Regions from separate parts of the Fructobacillus sp. ESL1129 genome, predicted to be linked through region 1. Evidence: predicted binding sites of a transcription regulator. Region 1 holds the regulator's gene; the other holds the start of a gene.

Region 1 (10,697 bases):
GCTGCTGGAACGCCAGTTATTGTAGCCGTGAATAAGATTGATAAGGAAGGGGCAAACCCTGACCAAGTCATGAACCAATTGATGGCCTACGACTTGGTACCTGAAGAATATGGTGGGTCAACCATCTTCGTTAAGATTTCGGCTAAGTTCGGACAAAACGTTGACCAATTGCTTGAAATGATTTTGCTTGAAGCTGATGTTTTGGAATTGAAGGCCGACCCAACAGTGCCAGCCCGTGGTTCCGTTATTGAAGCTCGTTTGGATAAGGGCCGTGGACCGGTTTCAACGGTCTTGGTTCAACAGGGAACGCTTCATGTTGGGGACCCCGTGGTTGTTGGAAACACTTATGGTCGTATTCGTACGATGCAAAATGAAAATGGTCAAGACTTGGATGAAGCCAAGCCAGCAACACCTGTTCAAATCACTGGTTTGAATGCGGTGCCAGCTGCTGGTGACCGTTTCGTGGTGATGGCTGACGAAAAGTCCGCCCGTGCCGCTGGTGAAGAACGTGAAAAGCGTGCTCGCGAAGAAGTTCGTAATTCATCATCTGTTGTTACTTTGGATACGCTCTTTAACACAATGGCTGAAAAGGCCATGAAGACGGTGCCAGTTGTTGTGAAGGCCGATGTTCAGGGTTCTGTTGAAGCCTTGGTTGGTTCATTGAAAAAGATTGAAGTCGACGGTGTTCGTGTGGACGTTGTCCACGCCGCCGTTGGTGCCATCAACGAATCCGACGTTTCCCTTGCGGAAGCTTCTGGAGCCTTGATCATCGGATTCAACGTTCGCCCAACGCCGTTTGCAAAGAACCAGGCCTCGGCTGACCACATCGACATGCGCTTCTACTCCGTTATCTATGACGCCATTGATGACGTGACGGCAGCCATGAAGGGTCAACTTGAACCTGTCTACGAAGAAAAGATTATTGGACAAATCGTTGTTAAGGAGCTCTTTAAGTTCTCTAAGGTTGGAACGATTGCCGGTGCCACGGTTGAAGAAGGTAAAATTACCAAGGACTCAAAGGTCCGCATCGTTCGTGATGGTACAGTGATCTACGATGGTGAATTGGCTTCCTTGCAACGCGGTAAGGATGCTGTCAACGAAGTCAAGTTCGGCTACGACTTTGGATTTACAGTTAACAAGTTTAACGACATTAAGCCTGGCGATGAGGTCGAAGCCTACGTCATGGAAGAAGTTAAACCTAAGTAATTTTTCAGGAGGTAGCGATGGCAAATGCACAACGCGCTGGGCGTTTGGCCCAGGAAATTCAAAAAGATGTGTCTGATTTGCTTTTGAAGCGGGTCAACGATCCACGGGTTCAAGACGTCACGGTGACTTCCGTTGATGTTTCCGGTGACTTGCAGATCGCTAACATCTACTATTCCATTCTTTCGGATTTGGCTTCTGATCGTAAGAAGGCTCAGGCCGGCTTGGAAGCGGCTTCTGGACTGATTCGGCGTGAACTCGGTTCACGTTTGACGGTTTATAAAATTCCAGAAATCCACTTTATTTTGGATAATTCGATTCAATATGGTGATCATATCGAATCCTTGATTCGGGATTTGCACCGTAAAGAAGGAAAATAATTAGCTGAAAAGAGCAACACAAAGAGTGTTGCTCTTTTCTTTTGGTTTCATCATGAATATTTTTCACTTAAAAATTCCATACTTTCATCTTTTTCACCTTTAAATGGTAAAGTCGAAAGTGTAGACTAAACATAACGATTTCCACAATTTGTTCTCGAAAGGATAGAGTCCATGACCCAGCCATTAAACCCCCTTGTTACCGGACTTGAACCAGATCGCATTTTGACTTTTCAAAAGTCACTGAGCAACTACTCTGATTTAGTTTATTTAACTTTTGGTGAACCAGGCTTTGCTAGTCCGAAAGCTGTTAAGGAGGCGACAAAGAAGGCTATTGATGATGATCGCTCCCACTATGGCAACTCACAGGGCGAACTGGCATTACGTCAGGCAGCCCTGGCTTATTTGAAGGACCGCTACCAACTAAACTATCCAAGCATCGACAATTTAATTATGACGGCTGGGGTTACGGAAGGCATTCAGGCAATTTTTAAGACGCTGCTCACAGCTGGAGATGGCTTGTTGATACCGGATCCGGCTTATGGTTCATATTTTGCCGCGCTGTCTTTGGCGGGTGGCGTCGCTCTGCCAATCAACACGGCAAAGGCCGACTTTAAATTGACACCTGCCTTAGTCGATGAAGTGATTGCGAGTGCGACCGTTCCGGTTCGGGCCATCTTGTTTAATTATCCAAACAATCCAACTGGTGTGAGCTATTCATTAGCAGAATTACAGGCCTTGGCTGACTGTTTTGAACGGCACGATTTGTGGGTGATTTCAGATGAAATCTATGCGGAACTAACCTATGAAGGGCACCATCAATCAATGGGAAAGTTACTGCCTGAGCGGTCGATTGTTGTGAATGGCTTATCCAAGTCCCATGCCATGACGGGCTACCGGCTTGGGTTGATTGCTGGTCCCTTAGCGCTCATTGAAGAAATCCAGAAGGTTCATGGCTCGTCGGTTTTTTCTCTGCCGACTTTTGTACAAGATGGAGCGGTAGCCGCTTTTAAAATGGACAGAGACGAACTGGCCTATATGATTGATGGTTATCGAGAACGCCGCGACTTTGCAAAAAAGGAACTGGAAGAATTGGGCTTTGAAGTGGTTTCTCAAAAGGGAGCGTTCTATCTTTATGCGAAATTGCCGGATAAAGTCAACTTGGACGCCCAGGACTTTGCTTTGGATTTAGCAAAGAACGGCGGCGTTGCGATTATTCCTGGAACGGCTTTTTCTCTCTTTGACGAGGCGAAGCGCTACGTTCGGTTGTCCTATGCTGCTGATATGGCAACACTAAAAGCTGGTTTAGCACGGTTGAAAAAATATTTAGCCAAGCAAAAGGATTAAAAAATGAGTAAAGATGGGTATCTTTACTCATTTTTCTTTCATAATCATCTTTTGTTTTTAGTCTGACTGCGTTAAAATGTAACTACAATGTTGTTAGTTAAACGAAAGAAGGCCGTCTATGTCAAGTGAGATTCCAGCTTTAAATCCTGAAGTAACCGAAATTCCTGCTGATAAGCTCCTGGGCTTCCAAGCAAGTATCCAGGGTATTGATGATTTAGTTTATTTAACCTTTGGGGAACCAGGTTTTGACACGCCGGAGGCGGTTAAACTGGCAACGATTAAGGGAATTGAAGATAACCATTCACATTACGGCGATTCACAAGGAACTCCCGCGCTGCGCCAAGCGGTTTTGGATTATATGAAGGACCGCTACAACCTTGATTATGCTTCCATTAATCAGGTGATTGTGACATCAGGTGTCACCGAAGCCATCTTTGCGATTTTCAAAGCCCTCCTGTCAACCGGTGATGGAATTTTGATTCCGGATCCAGCCTTCGGTTCTTACTTTTCTTCGATTGCCATGGCGGGCGGCGAAGCCATTTCAGTCGATACGTCAAAGACTGGCTTTAAGCTGACTCCTGAATTGGTGGCAACGTCCATTAAAAATGCAACAGTACCTGTGAAGGCCGTTTTGTTCAACTATCCAAGTAACCCAACGGGTGTAACTTATACGAGAAAAGAACTGGAGGCTTTGGCCCAAGCATTTGAAAAAGCTGGTATTTGGGTAATTTCAGACGAAATTTACTCCGAATTGACCTATGGTCAAAACCACGTGTCCATTGGTGAATTTTTACCCGAACGGGCCATCGTGGTGAACGGTCTGTCAAAGTCCCATGCGATGACTGGCTATCGAGTTGGTTTCGTCTTGGCACCGGGAGACGTTGCCGCTCAAATTCAAAAGGTTCATGCAACCTTGGTCTATGCCATTCCAACCTTTGTTTATGATGGTGCGTTGGCTGCTTTACAAATGCCTAAAGAAGCGCTGAAGCCAATGATTGATACTTATCAAAAGCGCCGTGACATGGCGGTCCAAGTGTTGCGTCATTTGGGCTTTGATGTCTTGTCACCCGACGGGGCTTTCTATATTTTTGCGAAGTTACCAGCAGACATCGAAGAAGATGGCTGGACTTTTGCTGAAAAGTTAGCAAAGGATGGCAAAGTCGGGGTAATCCCTGGCGAAGCCTTCTCCCAGTTTGATGGAGCAAAAAACTACCTACGGCTATCCTATGCTGGCGACACCGACCAGTTGAAGGAAGGTCTGAAACGTATTCAAGCATACATTGAAAAGCGCCGGGCAAACCGGTAAAATAAAAGCCGACGATTTCACGATGAATGACCGGCTTTTTTGGTTGATTGAAAGGCGAAGGACATGACCAAGCAAACGAGTAATTTAACCGGCTTATTAGTGGTAAACAAACCAAAGAACATGACTTCCTTCGGTGTCGTGGCACGGTTACGACGAATTTCCGGGCAGCGGAAAATCGGCCATGCCGGTACGTTAGATCCGAATGTCGACGGCGTTTTGGTTGTGGCATTAGGGAAGGCCACAAAGCTCATTGATCTTTTGCAAAGTCGGCCGAAAACCTATACCGGGACCGTCACCTTTGGCTTTGCCACCGAAAGTCAGGATGCGGATGGAGCCGTTGTTGCAAAAGAGCCGCTGACAGCAGCCATCGATGGGGAAAAATTAGCAGCGGCTTTTCAGAGTCTAGAAGGTGATATCATTCAAATTCCACCGATTTATTCGGCCGTTAAGGTGAAAGGAAAGCGTTTGTACGAATATGCTCGAGCCGGTGAAACGGTGGAACTTCCAGAGCGAGCGGCCACCATTTATCATTTTAAGCCGACTTCGTCTTTAAGATGGGTGGCTAATCAGCCCTATCAAGCTATCGACTTTGAAGCAACGGTTTCAAAGGGCACGTATATTCGAACGCTTGCTTATGATTTGGGCCAGAAGCTCGGTTTACCGGCAACGATGACGGCTTTAACCCGACAGTCAGGATCCGGCTTTTCGATTGGGGAAGCGACGGACCTAGCTGAATTAATGACACTTGATGAAAGCGGAATTGAGGAAAAGTTAAAGCCAATTGCTGATGTTTTACCCTATGAACGACGGGAACTAACGGACGAAGAGTTTACCTGGGCAAAGAATGGTCGTAAGATTAGTAGCTGGCCTAAAAATCAGGATGGGTATTATCAGTTACATTACCAAGGAAAGTTAGTGGCAGTGTATGCCTATTCCGATGAGGAAGCACTTTGGCGTTCCCGCTATTATTTCCTATAAGAAAACGTGTATAATCAAAAACATGACAGAGTTAACGAAGCTTCACTATCCATTGGATAACAATTTGAAAGTCACCGAGCCCCAAGTACTTGTGATGGGCTACTTTGATGGTGTGCATTTGGGCCATCAGGCAGTGATTAAAAGAGCAAAGGAAGAAGCTGAACGGCTTGGCTTACCGCTGGCCGTGCTGACGTATACTCCTTATCCCGGTCTTGTCTTTCAAAAGCTTCCGCTACCTTGGCACGATTTAACACCATTAGATGAAAAGGTAGCGCTACTTTCAAAATTAGGTGTGGCACGTGTTTATTGCCTGAACCTGACTTCAATGCTGTCAGAGTTAGAACCGCAAAGCTTTGTAGACGAAGTGCTCATGCCACTTTCACCAAGGGTGGTGGTGGCTGGTTATGACCACCTGTTTGGTGCTCGTGAAAAGCAGGCGGACATGGCGCACCTATCAAACTACGCTAGGAATCGATTTGACGTGGTGACAGTCGAAAAGACGGCTTTAGCTGGTCAGAATCACAAAATCGCTTCACGTGATATTCGGGCTGCCTTGGCCGATGGGGACCTGGACTTTGTTAAGGCAAGCCTTGGTCGTTATCACGAAACGTCGGGCGTAGTGGTTCATGGCGATGCGAGAGGGCGGACGTTAGGCTTTCCCACCATTAACATTTGGACACCGGAGCAAGAGTCTCTGCCAGCCATCGGTGTTTATGTTGTCTCTGTGACAATCTTAGGTCAACAGGTGATGGGAATGGCGTCGATTGGCCGTAACGTGACTTTTGGTAAGGACCGACCGGTAACTGTTGAAATTAACTTACTGGACTTTGACCAAGCCGTCTACGGGGAGCCGGTCCGTGTGAAGTGGTTGCAACGGCTGCGTGGGGAAGTGGCTTTTGAGTCGGCCGAAGCACTGACTGAGCAACTGGAACGAGATCGACAAGATACCAGAAATTATTTTGAAAAAGACTAGTCTGAGGACTGGTCTTTTTTTTAGGTATTATTTTTTACAACTCACATATAATTACAATTAGCAGTCAGATAAAAAGAGTGCTAAAAGGGGTTGCATTCTTGAAAATCATCTGTATAATAAGAATTAGCAGTTGAGGTAATCGAGTGCTAATTGAAGAAAGGCGGTGATTGGGTGTTAACTGAAAGGCAACAGCGGATACTCGCTGCAATCATTTACCAGTACACGCAAACCGCCCATGCTGTCGGTTCGAAGACGTTGCACGACGAATTAGATTTAGATGTATCGCCTGCGACAATTCGAAATGAGATGTCTAGTCTTGAGTCGGCTGATTTGATTAAGAAGTTACATACTTCTGCCGGGCGAATTCCTTCTTTAGAGGGTTATCGTTATTACTTAGATCACCTAATGGGTAGCGATACCGTTTCAAATGAAGAGATTCAGTCGGTGGCTCGGCAAATTCGAGGAAACTTTCATGAATTAGACGAGCTCTTGGACCAAACGGCCAAGCTTTTGGCGAAGGAAACCGGGTTAACGGCTTTGGTATTAAAGCCCAAGCCCATTAATCTGAAGATTTCTTCCTTTCAGCTCATTCCGATGGAGAACCGGCAAGTGATTGCCGTTCTTGCTACATCGGATGGCAAGGTCACTTCACAGACTTTCCGATTGCCGAAGGAATTGCCGCTTGAATCGCTGTCGAGCATGGTGGCTTACATCAATGCCTCGATGGTGGGCCGACCGGTTCACGAAGTTCTTTCCTTAATGACTTCAGAGCAGTTGCCGGTTTTGCTCTCGCGAAACATTGAGAGTCCGGCGGCTTTCCTTCAGTTGTTTGGGGACGTCTTAGCCCGCTCGGTGGAAGAAACGGTTCACCTTGGTGGTCGCTTTAACCTACTGGAAGTGGCTGATGACGCGTATCTTGATGTCAAAGCCGCTCGTAAAATCTTGGAGCTCTTTGATTCCCCAGATGCGGTTCGGCACTTAGCCAAGGCTGAGAGTGGTCGTGTCAACATCCGCTTGGGTGATGAGTTACACACGCCCGTCTTAAATGACTTTGCCATGTTGGCGACGGCCTTTACCGTAGGTCAGGATAACAGTGGTGTGATTGCCCTGGTTGGTCCGATGCGAATGCCTTATGCACAACTATCAAAGTTGCTTCTGGCATTTGCTCAAGCACTCGACTCAAAGCTAATTGAATACGAAGCATAAAAGGAGGCTCTTGTGGCCAAGAAAGATCAAGAACAGCAAATCGATGAACAAGAAATCCTTGAAGAGGAAAAGGCTCAGGATTTCGCTGGTGAAAATCCAGAAAAGGTTCAAGATGACTCAAAGCAGGAAGATGAAACGAATCCGCTTGACGAGTTAAAGAAGCAGTTGGCTGACAAAGACGATGCCTTACTTCGTGCGCAAGCTGAGATTCAAAACATTCAGACGCGTAACGCCCGTGAGATGGCCAACGTTCGCAAGTACGATGGTCAGAAATTGGCAACTGCCATTTTACCGGTCGTTGATAACTTAGAGCGTGCCTTGGCCGTTGACGCAGGCGACGACGAAAAAGTCGCCCAGGTCCACAAGGGTGTTCAGATTACCCTGAAGACCTTGAAGGCGGCCCTAACTGAAAACGGGATTGTTGAAGTTGGTCAGGTTGGCGACGACTTTGACCCACAGACAATGCAGGGTGTTCAAACGGTGCCCGCAGAAGGTGAGTTGAAGGCCGACCAGGTTGCTTCTGTTCTGCAAAAGGGCTACATGCTCCATGATCGGGTGATTCGCCCGGCCATGGTGGCGGTTGCTCAGTAAGTAAACTTACATAATTGAAAATATGGTGACTCAGCGTTTGACGCACCACACCGAAAAAAGCTAAAAATGTTGATTAAAAATCAAAGGAGTATCGATACATGTCAAAGATTATTGGAATTGATTTAGGAACGACGAACTCTGCTGTTGCTGTTTTGGAAGGTGGTAAGCCAAAGATTATCACCAACCCTGATGGTGGTCGGACAACACCTTCTGTTGTCTCATTTAAGAACGGGGAAACCCAAGTTGGTGACGTGGCCAAGCGCCAGGCCATCACGAACCCGGACACGATTTCATCAATCAAGTCACACATGGGTGAGGCTGGTTACAAGGTTAAGGTTGGCGACAAGGAATACACGCCACAAGAAATCTCAGCCATGATTTTGCAATACATCAAGGGCTATGCAGAAGACTACTTGGGTGAAAAAGTTGATCAGGCCGTTATCACGGTCCCTGCTTACTTTAACGATGGACAACGTCAAGCAACCAAGGATGCTGGTAAGATTGCCGGATTGAAGGTAGAACGTATCATCAACGAGCCAACGGCCGCTGCTTTGGCTTATGGTTTGGACAAGTTGGACAAGGATGAAAAGATTCTTGTTTACGATTTGGGTGGTGGAACCTTTGATGTTTCCGTCCTCGAATTGGGTGACGGGGTCTTTGAAGTTTTGTCAACGAACGGTGACACGCATCTTGGTGGTGATAACTTTGATGAAAAGATTATCGACTACTTGGCTGACGAATTTAAGAAGGAAAACGGCATTGATTTAAAGCAAGATAAGTTGGCCTTGCAACGTTTGAAGGATGCTGCCGAAGCTGCTAAGAAGACCTTGTCTTCTGCAACGGAAGCACAAATCGACTTGCCATTTATCGCCTCTGGTGACCAAGGACCTTTGCACTTGCAAACGTCTTTGACTCGTGCAAAGTTCAACGAATTGACGGCTGACTTGGTTAAGAAGGCTGAACAACCTGTTTTGAACGCTTTGAAGGATGCTGGTTTGTCATTCTCTGACATCGATGAAGTTATTTTGAACGGTGGTTCAACTCGTATCCCAGCTGTTCAAGAATCAGTTAAGAAGTTGACTGGTAAGGAACCTAACCACTCAATCAACCCTGATGAAGCCGTTGCCCTTGGTGCCGCTGTTCAAGGTGGTGTGATTACTGGTGACGTTAAAGACGTTGTCCTCTTGGATGTTACGCCATTGTCACTTGGTATCGAAACGATGGGTGGTGTCTTCACGAAGTTGATCGACCGTAACACGACGATCCCTACGTCAAAGTCACAGGTATTCTCAACGGCCGCTGATAATCAACCAGCCGTTGATATCCACGTCTTGCAAGGTGAACGTTCAATGGCTGCCGACAACAAGACCTTGGGACGCTTCCAGTTGGCTGACATTCCTGCAGCCCCACGTGGTGTTCCTCAGATCGAAGTTACCTTCGATATTGACCGTAACGGTATCGTCAACGTTTCTGCTAAGGACCTTGGTACTCAGAAGGAACAAAAGATTACCATCCAAGCTGCCGGTGGTTTGTCTGACGAAGAAATCGAAAAGATGATGAACGACGCCAAGGCAAACGAAGAAGCCGACAACAAGAAGAAGGAAGCTGTTGAAACGCGCAACAACGCGGATCAATTGATCTTCCAGACGGAAAAGACTTTGGAAGAAGTTGGCGACAAGTTGTCTGAAGAAGACACAAAGCCAACGAAGGATGCTTTGGAAGCCTTGAAGAAGGCCAAAGAAGACGCCAAGGACGAAAACGCCGACTTGACAGATTTGAAGGACAAGTCTGACGCCTTGTCAAAGGTTGCACAAGAATTGGCTGCAAAGCTTTACCAACAGGCACAACAAGCACAAGGTGGTGCTGCTGGCCAAGAAGCTGGTCAAGGACAAGCAAAGGATGACAACACGGTTGACGGTGACTTCGAAGAAGTCAACGATGACGACAAGAAGTAATTCGATTTTTTAGTCCAGCTTTTCAATACAAAAACAGGCTAGGGGAACCTAGCCTGTTGTACATACTAAGAAATAAAGGAGCTGCTTGTGAATAATACGGAATTTTATGATCGACTCGGCGTTTCAAAGGACGCTAGCCAAGACGAAATCAAAAAGGCTTACCGAAAATTATCCAAGAAGTACCACCCCGATTTGAACCATGAGCCTGGGGCTGAGGATAAGTATAAGGAAGTTCAAGAGGCTTGGGAAACCTTAGGTGACCCACAAAAGCGTCAGCAATATGATCAATTTGGTTCAGCTGGGGCTAACGGGCAAGGTGGCTTTGGCGGCTTCGGTGGCGCACAAGGTGGTTTCGGCGGTGACTTCTCCGACTTGGGCGATATTTTCTCGCAAATGTTCGGTGGTGGTTTCCAGCAGGATCCAAATGCGCCGCGCAAGGGCCGTGACTTGCAGTACCGGATGCACTTGACTTTTGAAGAGGCTATTTTTGGTACCGAAAAGCACGTGAAGTACACGCAATCCCAAGGGGATGCTAAGCAACACGAAGTTAAGGTTAAGGTGCCGGCTGGAGTTGAAACCGGCCAGCAGATGCGTTTAGCAGGTCAGGGTGAAGCCGGTGTAAACGGTGGTCCTCATGGGGACCTCTTCGTGGTCTTCACAGTTGGCGCTTCAAAGGAAGGCTTCGAACGTGATGGGGCTGATATCTACGTTCAACAGGATATCGACTTCTTGACAGCCACGCTGGGTGCAGAGATTCCGGT
Region 2 (10,697 bases), 650 kb from region 1:
TAATGTCATACCTATCCGTTGTAGCGGTTACTCAAAGCCGCTGCGTCTGCTCCCTTTATCCAGTCCAATAGGGCCTGATCTGTCTTTTCAAACACCTGGTCCCAATAGGCCAAGTCTTCCTTCGAAAACTTCCCCAGTACGTAATTAATCACCGCTTGATGCGTGTGATCAGGGTGTGAAATCCCAAATTTTAGCCGTAAGAAGTTCTGTGTTCCCGTGTGCGCCATAATGGACTTCAAGCCATTGTGACCACCGGCAGAACCCTTAGCCCGGAAACGCAATTTACCAAAGTCGGAATCCAGGTCATCGTGGAGAATCAAAATATCATCACCATTTCCACCGTAAAAGTCTAAAAAGGCCCGCACTGCCTGACCCGAATCGTTCATATAAGTCGTCGGTTTCACTAACCAAACCGTCTCACCGTCAACTTGTAGCTTGGCAGCCGTTGCAAAAAGCTTGGTTGGGTTAAAATCAACACCCTGACTAGCAGCAAAATGATCCAAAGCCATAAAGCCAATGTTGTGTCTTGTTTGGTCGTATTTGGCCCCGATATTTCCTAAACCAAAGATGAATTTCATGGATTTTCCCTCCAAAATGTCTTGTACTCTAATCTTAACATGTAAAGGCGGTGATTTTTGGCAAAAGTATGCTAGGATATAGGAAAGAACGCCATTTTAAAAGAGGTTTCTCATGTTTCCACAATCAATGATTATTAAAAAGCAAGATTTGCTGACCGTTACCGAAGACACCACGATTGGTGAGGTTTACGATATCTTCGAAAATTCCAAAGAAGGGGCTCACCTCCGAACAATTCCAATCTTGGATGCCACCGGTCACCTTTTCCGCGGAAACATTTACCGGCAACACGTTTATGAATTTGTCGCCAACAAGGGGGACCTGAACCAAAAGGCCACCACGATCATGCGGAACTCGACCAAGTTCATTTCAACGACGGCCGATTTCTATGAATTGTTTTTCGCGATTCGGGACCTCCCCTACATCGCAGTGGTCGATGACGGTCATCACTTTGTCGGCATCCTAACCCACTCCGCCTTGATGGACCTGCTTTCCAAGTCCTGGTCACTGGCTAAGGGGGGCGTAGCCATCGCCGTCAAGGATCGCCAACGTCGCGGCGACCTCCAACGAATGGCCCGCATCATTACCCGCTATACCAACATTGAATCCGTCTTGTCCCTGCAAGTCCAGAATTCAGGGCCACTGGCCGTCCTGTTCACCCTGCCGTTAACGGCCGATTCCCCGGTCCTTCGTAAGATTATTACGAAACTCGAGCGGAAACGTTTTTCCGTCGTTGCCCAAGAGGACCTTTCCCAATTTATGTAAACTAAAAAAGTCGCCTTCATGGCGACTTTTTTGATTCCCGTTCATGCCATTGGTCACCAGACAAAGAGTCCCGCCATGGCTGCCGATAAGAACGAAACCAGAACTCCTGCTAACAACATTTGTGGTACACGAGCGGCCACGTATTCGCTTTTTTCCGCACTTACCAAACCCTTGAAGCAGGCAACAATCATACCGACGGTCCCGAGATTGGCAAAGGATGTTAGAAAAACGGATAAAACAATACGGGCATGTTGGTTAGCAAAGAGTCCAGTTGAGTGCAACATAGCCTTTGAAACCTGGCCCATCACAACGAATTCATTGGTCACCAGCTTCGTTCCCATATACTGGGCCAATTGAAAGGCATCCCCCACTGAGAAGCCCAATAACCAAGCAAAGGGAAAGAGCACAACGCCGAAAATATTCTCCAAAGTTAACCAGGAAAGGCCAGTCAACCCGAGCAACTGATTAACCAATTCGCCGAGTGAAACGAAGGCAATGACCGTTCCCGTAATGATGAGGACTAGTTTTCCAGCCGACAAAATGGACCCACCTAAGAAGGAGAAAAAGGGTTCTCGACGACCGGCTTTAGCCTGTACTTGAACAATCACATCGTCCTTCTTTGAAACCGTCGTTGGATTCAAGATAGCCGCGACCGCAATGGCACCTAAAATATTGAGGGGGATGGCCGTCAAAACGTACTGCCCCGGAATCATCTGGGTATAGGAACCAATGATGGACGCCGACACACAAGACATCGACATCAGAGCCAGTGTCATGTTTCGCCGGGCTGACATTTGGTTCAACTGGGTCTTCGAAACAGCCAACACTTCGGTGTTTCCCAAAAACATCATTTCGATTGAAAAGAAGGCCTCAAACTTTGGTTGCCGTGTAATTTTAGACAGACCCTTCCCTACCCATTTGATGACCCAAGGCAGAAAATGGCAGTAAGACAAAATATCAAAGAGAGGAACTACCAGAAGCATCGGCAATAAAGCCGCGGTAACAAAATTCGGTCCCCCGTGATTGGACGTTAACCACTCTGGAAAGGCAAAAGCAATTCCCTTCCAGGCCGCCTTAACTAGCCAGGAAAAACCGTCAGCCGCCGCCATAACGGCCAAGCGTCCCGCTTGGAAATTCGTGAAAAACCAAGCTAAGACAAATTCCAAGCCCAATACAATCAAAACGGATCGCCAATGAATTTGTCGGCGATTATTTGACAATGCATAGGCAATGCCAACAAAAACAACAATACTCAAGATGTTCACTGTAACTAGCATGTTTTCTCCACCTTTTTTATTCGACTAACAAGCAGCAATGAACAACCTAGAAACCTTCTCTCCATCCGCTTATCCTTAATCGATTGCGACAAAGATTCCAAGTTATTTCACCAATAGTCAATCAAATGGAAAGGGCTTTGACCAGCTAATCTTCAAACATTTGTTAATTAGGGCACAAATTCAACCACTTTTGCCAAATGCCTGCCTTCGCCCGCCTTTCTTACCTAAAATAAAAGAAAAACCAGGAGGAGCTAACAATGAAAAACATTGTGGTGATTGGTAGTTTGAACGTGGATGTCTTGCAACGGATTGTCCGCCTGCCAAAGGAAGGTGAAACCCTCAGCATCCTAAACAAATCCAGCAACTTTGGTGGTAAAGGAGCTAACCAAGCGGTGGCCGCCGCTCGTCAAGGTGCCATTGTTTCCTTCATCGGAGCCGTTGGTGCCGATTCCGAAGGACAACGTTTCATCCAATTATTAGAACACGAAGGCATCAATAGTCAGTTCATCCAGACGAAGGATGGCAGCACCGGTACGGCATACATCATGCTTGAAGAAGACGGTCACAACACCATTCTTGTTCACGGTGGCGCCAACGCTGATCTAACGGTTGATGATGTTGAACAGGCCCGTTTACTCATCGAAAACGCCGACATCGTGCTCGCCCAACTTGAAGTACCAAGAACCGTTATCGCTCACGGCTTTGCCATCGCCAAGGCAGCCGGAGCCATGACCATTCTGAACCCCGCTCCGGTGACTCGCCGCATCGAAGCGGACATTCTCAGCCACACGGACTTGCTCATCCCCAATGAAACGGAAGCAGCAGCCCTGCTTAATTTACCAGCTAGCACTGATTACCAAACCTTGAAAGAACGCCTGCCACTTTACCATGAACAACTTGGAATCCAAAACCTAATCATCACCCTGGGTGAGGCTGGAGCTTTCTTCGCCATTGGTCAGCACATCGGCCCGGTCAAAAATTTTCACGTAGCAGTCGAAGACACCACCGCAGCCGGTGACACCTTTATCGGTACCATTGCAACCACCATCGAACCGGACTTTACCAATATTGAACGCACGCTCCAGAAGGCTGCAGCGGCAGCGGCCATCGCGGTCTCAAAACCCGGTGCCATCCCGTCCATCCCCTATCAAGAAGAAATCGCTCGCAAGTTGGCACCCATGGCCATGAGCTAAAGGAGGCATTCCAATGGATCAAAACGCCCAAAAACAGCGTGCCGCTTTAGCCGCTCTTGATGAGATTCAAGACGGCATGACGGTCGGTTTAGGCACGGGCTCAACAGCCACTTTCTTCATTCAATCGTTAAAGCAAGCCCTGGTGGAACGTCATTGGCAACTCACCACCGTCGCGAGTTCAACCCGTTCTGCCGACGTGGCTCGCTCGCTTGGTATCACCGTTAAGGATATTGACGAAGTAGACAATATTGACGTGACGATTGATGGCGCAGACGAATGCGATTGGTCACTAAATGGCATTAAGGGTGGTGGTGCTGCCTTACTCTATGAAAAAGTGCTTGCCGTGCGTTCCAACCGAAACATCTGGATTATTGATGAGTCCAAGCTATCCGAGCAGCTCGGTCAGTTCCGTCTCCCGGTGGAAGTGATTCCTTTCGGTGCGGAGCAAGTGTTCAATCGATTCCAGGACATGGGCTTAGCCCCTTCTTTCCGAATGACCAATATCTGGGACCGACTGGTCACCGATGCTGGTCATCACATCATTGATTTAGACGTTTCTAACGTCAACAATCCGTACCGGTTAGCGGACGACATCAAGGCCATGACCGGTGTGGTCGAACATGGTTTCTTTTTGGACATTTGCGACCGTGTCATCATTGGCACCGATCCCATCCAAACCATGGTCCGACCAGTCGAGTTAAAACAACCTTGAGGAAAACCTGCCCAAAACCAACTCTTTTTGCACAGAAAAAGCCTTCTCCATCGAGAAGGCTTTTGTTTACTTCTTTTTTTGATCGTTATAAGGGGTCAGGCTGATTTTACCAGACAGGTACTCCCCAACAAAGATGTCAGAAAAACTGTTATAGCCCTGCTGCTTCACTTGGTCAAGAAGCCAATCCTCATCTTGATCAATGGCGACCAACACATCATCGTTGGCTTGGCCATCGTAAATGATTGGGTACTTTGGTGATTCATCACCATATTCGATAACCGTCAATTGACCATTTTGTTCCAACACAGCGCGCTTGACTTTGGAAACGTCGTAAACTTCCTGCTCACGCAATTTAAACATCAAATCCGAGGCAGACTGCCCAGCCAAAATCACTGCCTGAACGTCAATCTTCCCGTTCTTAATCAGCACCGTTGGCTTACCATCGAGCAAGACTTTGGCATAGTGGTTATGCTGCTTAGCGAACTTGAGCACCATGACAAGCAGGGTCCAGATAATCATGACCATCATGAATTCGAAGACGGTAATCGAGGCCGTGTAAATCGTTCCACCAATAATACCACCAAGCACGTAGTTCTGAACTTGGTCTAGCGCGTTGGTTGGGGCCAGGTTACCCTTACCAAAGATATTAATCTGAATGATGATGACAATCAGACCAATCCCCAACTTTAGAAATATGGGCATGTAAACTGACATTACTGAACCACCTCCGCTTTGGTGTTAATCAAGTAAACTTCCGTCCGGCTGTAAGACTGTTGGTCCTTGGACAGGGTAATTTGATAGAACTTATTTCCCTCTTTGGCGATCATGCCGTCCTGCATGGTCGTGGAGTTAAAGGACAGTTCGGACTTCTTCACGTCCTGATCTTTAGCATAGGACTTGGCAAAAGCCGCCATTTGGTTCTGCTGCAAGCTTTTCGTTTGCGTGTTCTCCAAATTGGTATAGGTTAGTCCTGCGAGAAAGAGAAAGGCCAAAAAGGCAATGATGGTTAAATCCCGATAGCGCATGTTTAGCCGATTCCGGAAAGAGGCAATCAGCCCAATGCCTACCGCCAAGAAGGCGACAACCAATAGGCCAATATAAAGTTTGTTCGTAAAATTATTTTGACTCAGCAAATAGTCCAGAGAATAAAATGTCATGAGACCCTCCAATAGGTAATAGTGTAGCACAAAGCTGAACTAGCAACCAGCAATTACTAAATTAGAAAGCGACCGGTAGGTCCCCCATTTTCTTGCCTTTATTCCACAAAAAAAGAAGTGGCTTGTACCACTTCTTTTTAACTTGCTTACATCATGCCGGGCATGCCAGCTTGACCAGCCATGGCAGCGGCTGCAGCACTTGCGTCAGCACCCTTTGGTTCTTCGGCAACAACCGCTTCGGTTGTCAACAACAAGGCGGCGACAGAGGCTGCGTTTTGCAAAGCTGAACGGGTCACCTTGGTTGGATCCACGATACCGGCCTGGACCATGTCGACCCAGCGGTCGGCCTTGGCATCATAACCCGTTCCCTCTGGTTGTTCCTTCAACTTGTTGACGATGACGGATCCTTCCAAACCAGCGTTTTCAGCGATTTGACGAACGGGCGCTTCCAAAGCAGCCACGACCGTCTTCACACCGGTCGCCACGTCGCCCTCAGCTTCAACGGATGCGGCAGCATCAATGGCGTTAACCAAAGCCGTTCCACCACCAGCGACGAACCCTTCTTCAACGGCCGCACGGGTGGCGTTTAAGGCGTCCTCGATGCGGTACTTACGTTCCTTCAATTCGGTTTCGGTGGCCGCACCAACGTTAATGACAGCGACACCACCGGCCATCTTAGCCAAACGTTCTTGCAACTTTTCCTTATCAAAGGAAGACGTCGTTTCTTCAATTTGCTTCTTAATCGTTTCAACACGGTTCGCAACAGCGGCTTTATCACCGGCCCCTTCCACAATCGTCGTGTTGTCCTTGGAGATGTTGACTTTGTTTGCCGAACCAAGCTGGTCAACGGTCACATCCTTCAAGTTCAAACCGAGGTCGTCGGTAATCACCGTGCCACCGGTCAAGACGGCGATGTCTTCCAACATGGCCTTCCGACGGTCACCAAAACCAGGGGCCTTAACGGCGACAACGTTAAAGGTACCACGCATCTTGTTCAAAACAAGGGTTGGTAGGGCCTCACCCGTAATGTCATCGGCAATGATTACCATTGAACGTCCCTGTTCCACTACGGACTGCAAAACTGGCAAAATGTCTTGAATGTTACCAATCTTCTTATCCGTAATCAGGATGTAAGGGTTGTCCAGGTTGGCTTCCATCTTCTCGTTGTCGGTCACCATGTACTGGGACATGTAACCGCGGTCAAAGGACATTCCTTCAACGACCTTCAACGTCGTTTCGATTCCCTTTGATTCCTCGATGGTAATGACACCGTCGTTGCCGACTTTGTCCATGGCGTCAGCGATTAACTTTCCAACTTCTTCGTTCGCAGCTGAAATCGAGGCGATTTGCGCAATTTCATCCTTGGTTGACACCGTGTGGGACATCTCGTGCAGCTTCTTCACAGCGGCTGCCGTGGCCTTTTCGATTCCAGTCCGGATGCCAACTGGGTTGGCGCCGGCCGTCACGTTCTTCAAGCCTTCACCAACAATGGCCTGGGCCAAAACCGTGGCCGTAGTCGTTCCATCACCGGCGATATCATTGGTCTTTGAAGCCACTTCGGCAACCAACTTGGCCCCCATGTTTTCAAAGTGGTCTTCCAACTCGATGGCCTTGGCAATCGTCACCCCATCATTGGTAATCGTTGGGGAACCGTATGATTCTTCCAAGACCACGTTGCGTCCCTTGGGTCCAATCGTTGTCTTGACGGTGTTTGCTAATTTATCAACGCCGACCTTCATCTTGGCCCGTGCGTCTTCTGAAAACTTCAACTCTTTTGCCATGTGAATTACTCCTTTTACTTAATCAAATGAAAAAGTCACTCGGAAACCATCCGATACCTAGCCCTAACTTAGGCCAAAACGCCAATGACGTCTTTTTCGTGCAAAGCCAGTAGGTTCTGTCCGTCGACCTCGATGGCCTGACCGGCAAACTTATCAAAGAGCACCGTATCGCCGGCCTTGACCGTCATGGCGATGGTTTGGCCTGCGTCCGTTACACGACCGGGACCAGCCGCTACGACCTTACCGGTCACGGGCTTTTCCTGCGCGGCCTGGGCAATGACGATGCCGCCCACTTGCTGTTCACCGGCTTCTTCAACCGAAACGATTAATCGATCACTTAATGGTTTCAACATATCACGAACCTCCGTTTATCCTTTTTAGCACTCGTTTATCCCGACTGCTAATTACACTTTTAGTATAACCCAATGAGGCCTTTTTGAAAAGAAAAAAGACCACCTAAGGCAGTCTTTTGTCAAAAACGGTTATTTCAGATTCAAGCCCTTGTCCATTGGGTACTGGGACAGGCGTGGGTCGGCGGGAATCATCTTAAAGAGCTTGGCGTTGTGCTTCGTCCAGTTGGTGTCCATGTCACGCTCGGCGTAGTAGTCGGCCATGGTCTTGTCGTAATCCTGAACGGCTGCTTCGACTTTGCCTTCGTCATAGCGGTCCTTCATGACGGAACCGGATAACGGCAGCTTTGGCTTAACACCAGGGTTCTGGTCAGGGTAACCAACGGAGAAGCCCATGATTGGCTTGACGTACTTTGGTAAATCTAGTTCTTGTTCGTATAATTCAAAGGCACCCATGACTCCGGCCATCGTGACCGTTCCCAAGCCAAGGGACTCGGCCGCCACTTGGGCACGACCCAGGGTAATCGCCGTCGACACAATACCACCTTCTAGGAATTGGTAGTGTTGAATCCGGTCTTCAATCACGGCCCGGTCTTCAGCCGACTGACCAATCAAATCACGGTTCCAGTCAACGCAGGCCACGTAGAAACGGGGTGCCGACGCAATGTAACCCATGTGGACCGTGTCGGTGATCTTCTGCTTCAAATCCTGGTCCGTAATTTCAATGAAGGTAACCGGTTGATAATTCTGCATGTTTGGTCCAGCAAAGGCCGCCGAGAAGATGGTGTCCATCGTCTCATCCGAGACCGGCTTTTCCTGAAAAGTACGGATTGATTGGTGACCTTGTAATTGTTTTAAGACTTCGTTATCTGCCATAAAAACCTCCAAATTTAGTGTATACTATAATACTTGTGTGGCTCTACGGGCCATCTTACACTTTTCAAAAAAATATTTCTAGGAAGATTCATGAATTTCTTTAAAGTACATATTGGTCTCCGGACCTTCAAAACCGGCCTCGCCGTCATGCTCGTCATGATTGTTTACCACTTCATCGACCGCCCCGCCTTCGTGCCGGCCCTCGCCGCCGTCTTCGCCCTGCGCGACACCTGGGACAACACCATGACCTTCGCCAAAGTCCGACTCATCTCGAACGCCGTCGGTGGTGGCCTGGCCATCATCTACTACCTATTCCGCGAATACACCCACAATGCCGACTGGATCTCCATCGTACTCATCCCCGTCCTCGTCATGCTCGGCATCATCATCCACAACAAACTCGACCAAAGCGTCGGCATCGTCGGCGGCATGGCCGCCTTCCTGATGATCGCCCTGACCATCCCCCTCGACGCCACCATCGACTACGTCATCCTCCGTGTCCTCGACGTCTTCGTCGGCGTCCTCTTCGCCATCGCCATCAACCGCTTCGCCATGCCCGACGAAATCAAAAAGGTCGAAAAAAGCGTTGAAAAAGTCGAAAACAACGCCAAAAAAGTCATTAAAAAGATTGAACATAAGAATAATGAAAAGTAAAAAAGCGTCCGGAAGGACGCTTTTTTGGTTAGTCGGGGTGGGGGATACAACTTAGCTAACTTCGGTCAATCCATACAAACAAATATCTGCATGAAAGACCCCGGTCAACAGCCTCTAGATAGAGAGTAATGATTTAGTTAGCAGAAATAGTTTAGTAATATTTACCAATTACAATACTAACTTTCTAATTCGTGCAGTTATTCTCCAACACGTTCCTTATAAACTGATTGATAAATTAAAAGACGACGTTCTGATTGATTCATACTTCTTCTGCAAATACAATATAAAGGAATGTATGAAATACAAATAATGAAAACGACATTTTGCCCAATTATGAAAATTTTCATTTGAGTCACAAAGAAAATCATGGATAAAAATGTAGGAAAATAAGCGGTTAAATAAAAACGATCTGATGCAACTTCCTTCATCTGTTCAACTATTTGAAATTCTAAATATTCAGTTTCATAGTATCTTGCTAGCTCTTTTTCTTCAGAATATTTATCAAATTTTTTCTTATCTCTCTTGTCAAATCCAAATATTCTATCAATTAAAAATATCAAGCGAGTGAAAAAAGAAAGACGATAGTCCATTTTATCTTTTCTAGATGGGTTTTTATTTTTTTCTATTGCTTTTTCAATAAAGCGTTCAATTTTAAACCTATTCATAATCTTCTCTCTGTTTAAACTCTACTTTTTAAAAATCAGCCTTAATCGACCATTATCCTTTACTTCAAAACCATCAATATAACCCCCTGAACACAGTCGGTTTAATAACAATTTATTATATTCATTGTTGGTAAAGGTACGTGTTGTATAACGCTTTATTCTTTTGACAACGTAACCCAATTTCTGACGCGTATCCCTATCAATAAATTCACTTGTCAAAATATAATCAATTTCAAATTGGTCAAGATATGTGTAGAAAAGCATCTCATTTTTGTCTGAAGTGCTATTAAGAAGCTCTTTAATTAAGTTTGTTTGTAATTTCTCGTCATCCTTAATGAGTTGGTCACGCAAATCATCATTTTTGTAATTAACCGGTAATACCACCCCGTAGTGTTTAATTAGTTCAACAATTCCATCGTCAATTAGAATTTTATTTTCATCAAATAACTTTTGAATGAAACGATAGTCCGCATCAACCAATACTTTTGGAGAAATATCTTTAACATTAGTAAACAGCTCTTCAAATGATGAATTGTTTAATTGCTTGATTTTCAAAAATTGAATTAAAGAGTCAACGGGAATTTCTTCATCAATCACAAGGGAACCCTGATTCACAAAATCAACTAACTCCCTCGTTACACCATACTCAGATATGTAAGCATTTACGTTGCTATTTGTTAATTTTAATAGT

The links. The regulator HrcA, encoded in region 1, represses chaperone genes, less so after heat shock. The targets are predictions, from matches to a motif close to TTAGCACTCNNNNNNNNNGAGTGCTAA.
Region 2: ACSYSL_RS04180 (co-chaperone GroES) is a predicted target of HrcA. The motif match lies at 7,839-7,865, and genes of this name have one in related genera.

Annotation. Positions count from the first base shown of each region.
Region 1 covers NZ_CP196668.1:194,423-205,119, forward strand. The annotation lists gene infB (translation initiation factor IF-2) at 1-1,206, shown strand, start outside; gene rbfA (30S ribosome-binding factor RbfA) at 1,224-1,583, shown strand; gene ACSYSL_RS00965 (aminotransferase class I/II-fold pyridoxal phosphate-dependent enzyme) at 1,755-2,927, shown strand; gene ACSYSL_RS00970 (aminotransferase class I/II-fold pyridoxal phosphate-dependent enzyme) at 3,046-4,233, shown strand; gene truB (tRNA pseudouridine(55) synthase TruB) at 4,297-5,211, shown strand; gene ribF (riboflavin biosynthesis protein RibF) at 5,234-6,184, shown strand; gene hrcA (heat-inducible transcriptional repressor HrcA) at 6,356-7,390, shown strand; gene grpE (nucleotide exchange factor GrpE) at 7,403-7,981, shown strand; gene dnaK (molecular chaperone DnaK) at 8,080-9,936, shown strand; gene ACSYSL_RS01000 (DnaJ C-terminal domain-containing protein) at 10,024-10,697, shown strand, end outside.
Region 2 covers NZ_CP196668.1:847,440-858,136, forward strand. The annotation lists gene mfd (transcription-repair coupling factor) at 1-9, opposite strand, end outside; gene pth (aminoacyl-tRNA hydrolase) at 12-578, opposite strand; gene cbpA (cyclic di-AMP binding protein CbpA) at 691-1,341, shown strand; gene ACSYSL_RS04150 (NupC/NupG family nucleoside CNT transporter) at 1,395-2,618, opposite strand; gene rbsK (ribokinase) at 2,876-3,811, shown strand; gene rpiA (ribose-5-phosphate isomerase RpiA) at 3,825-4,523, shown strand; gene ACSYSL_RS04165 (DUF421 domain-containing protein) at 4,590-5,237, opposite strand; gene ACSYSL_RS04170 (DUF3290 domain-containing protein) at 5,237-5,680, opposite strand; gene groL (chaperonin GroEL) at 5,827-7,461, opposite strand; gene ACSYSL_RS04180 (co-chaperone GroES) at 7,530-7,814, opposite strand; gene ACSYSL_RS04185 (nitroreductase family protein) at 7,944-8,687, opposite strand; gene ACSYSL_RS04190 (FUSC family protein) at 8,778-9,341, shown strand; gene ACSYSL_RS04195 (hypothetical protein) at 9,539-10,006, opposite strand; gene ACSYSL_RS04200 (YobI family P-loop NTPase) at 10,028-10,697, opposite strand, start outside.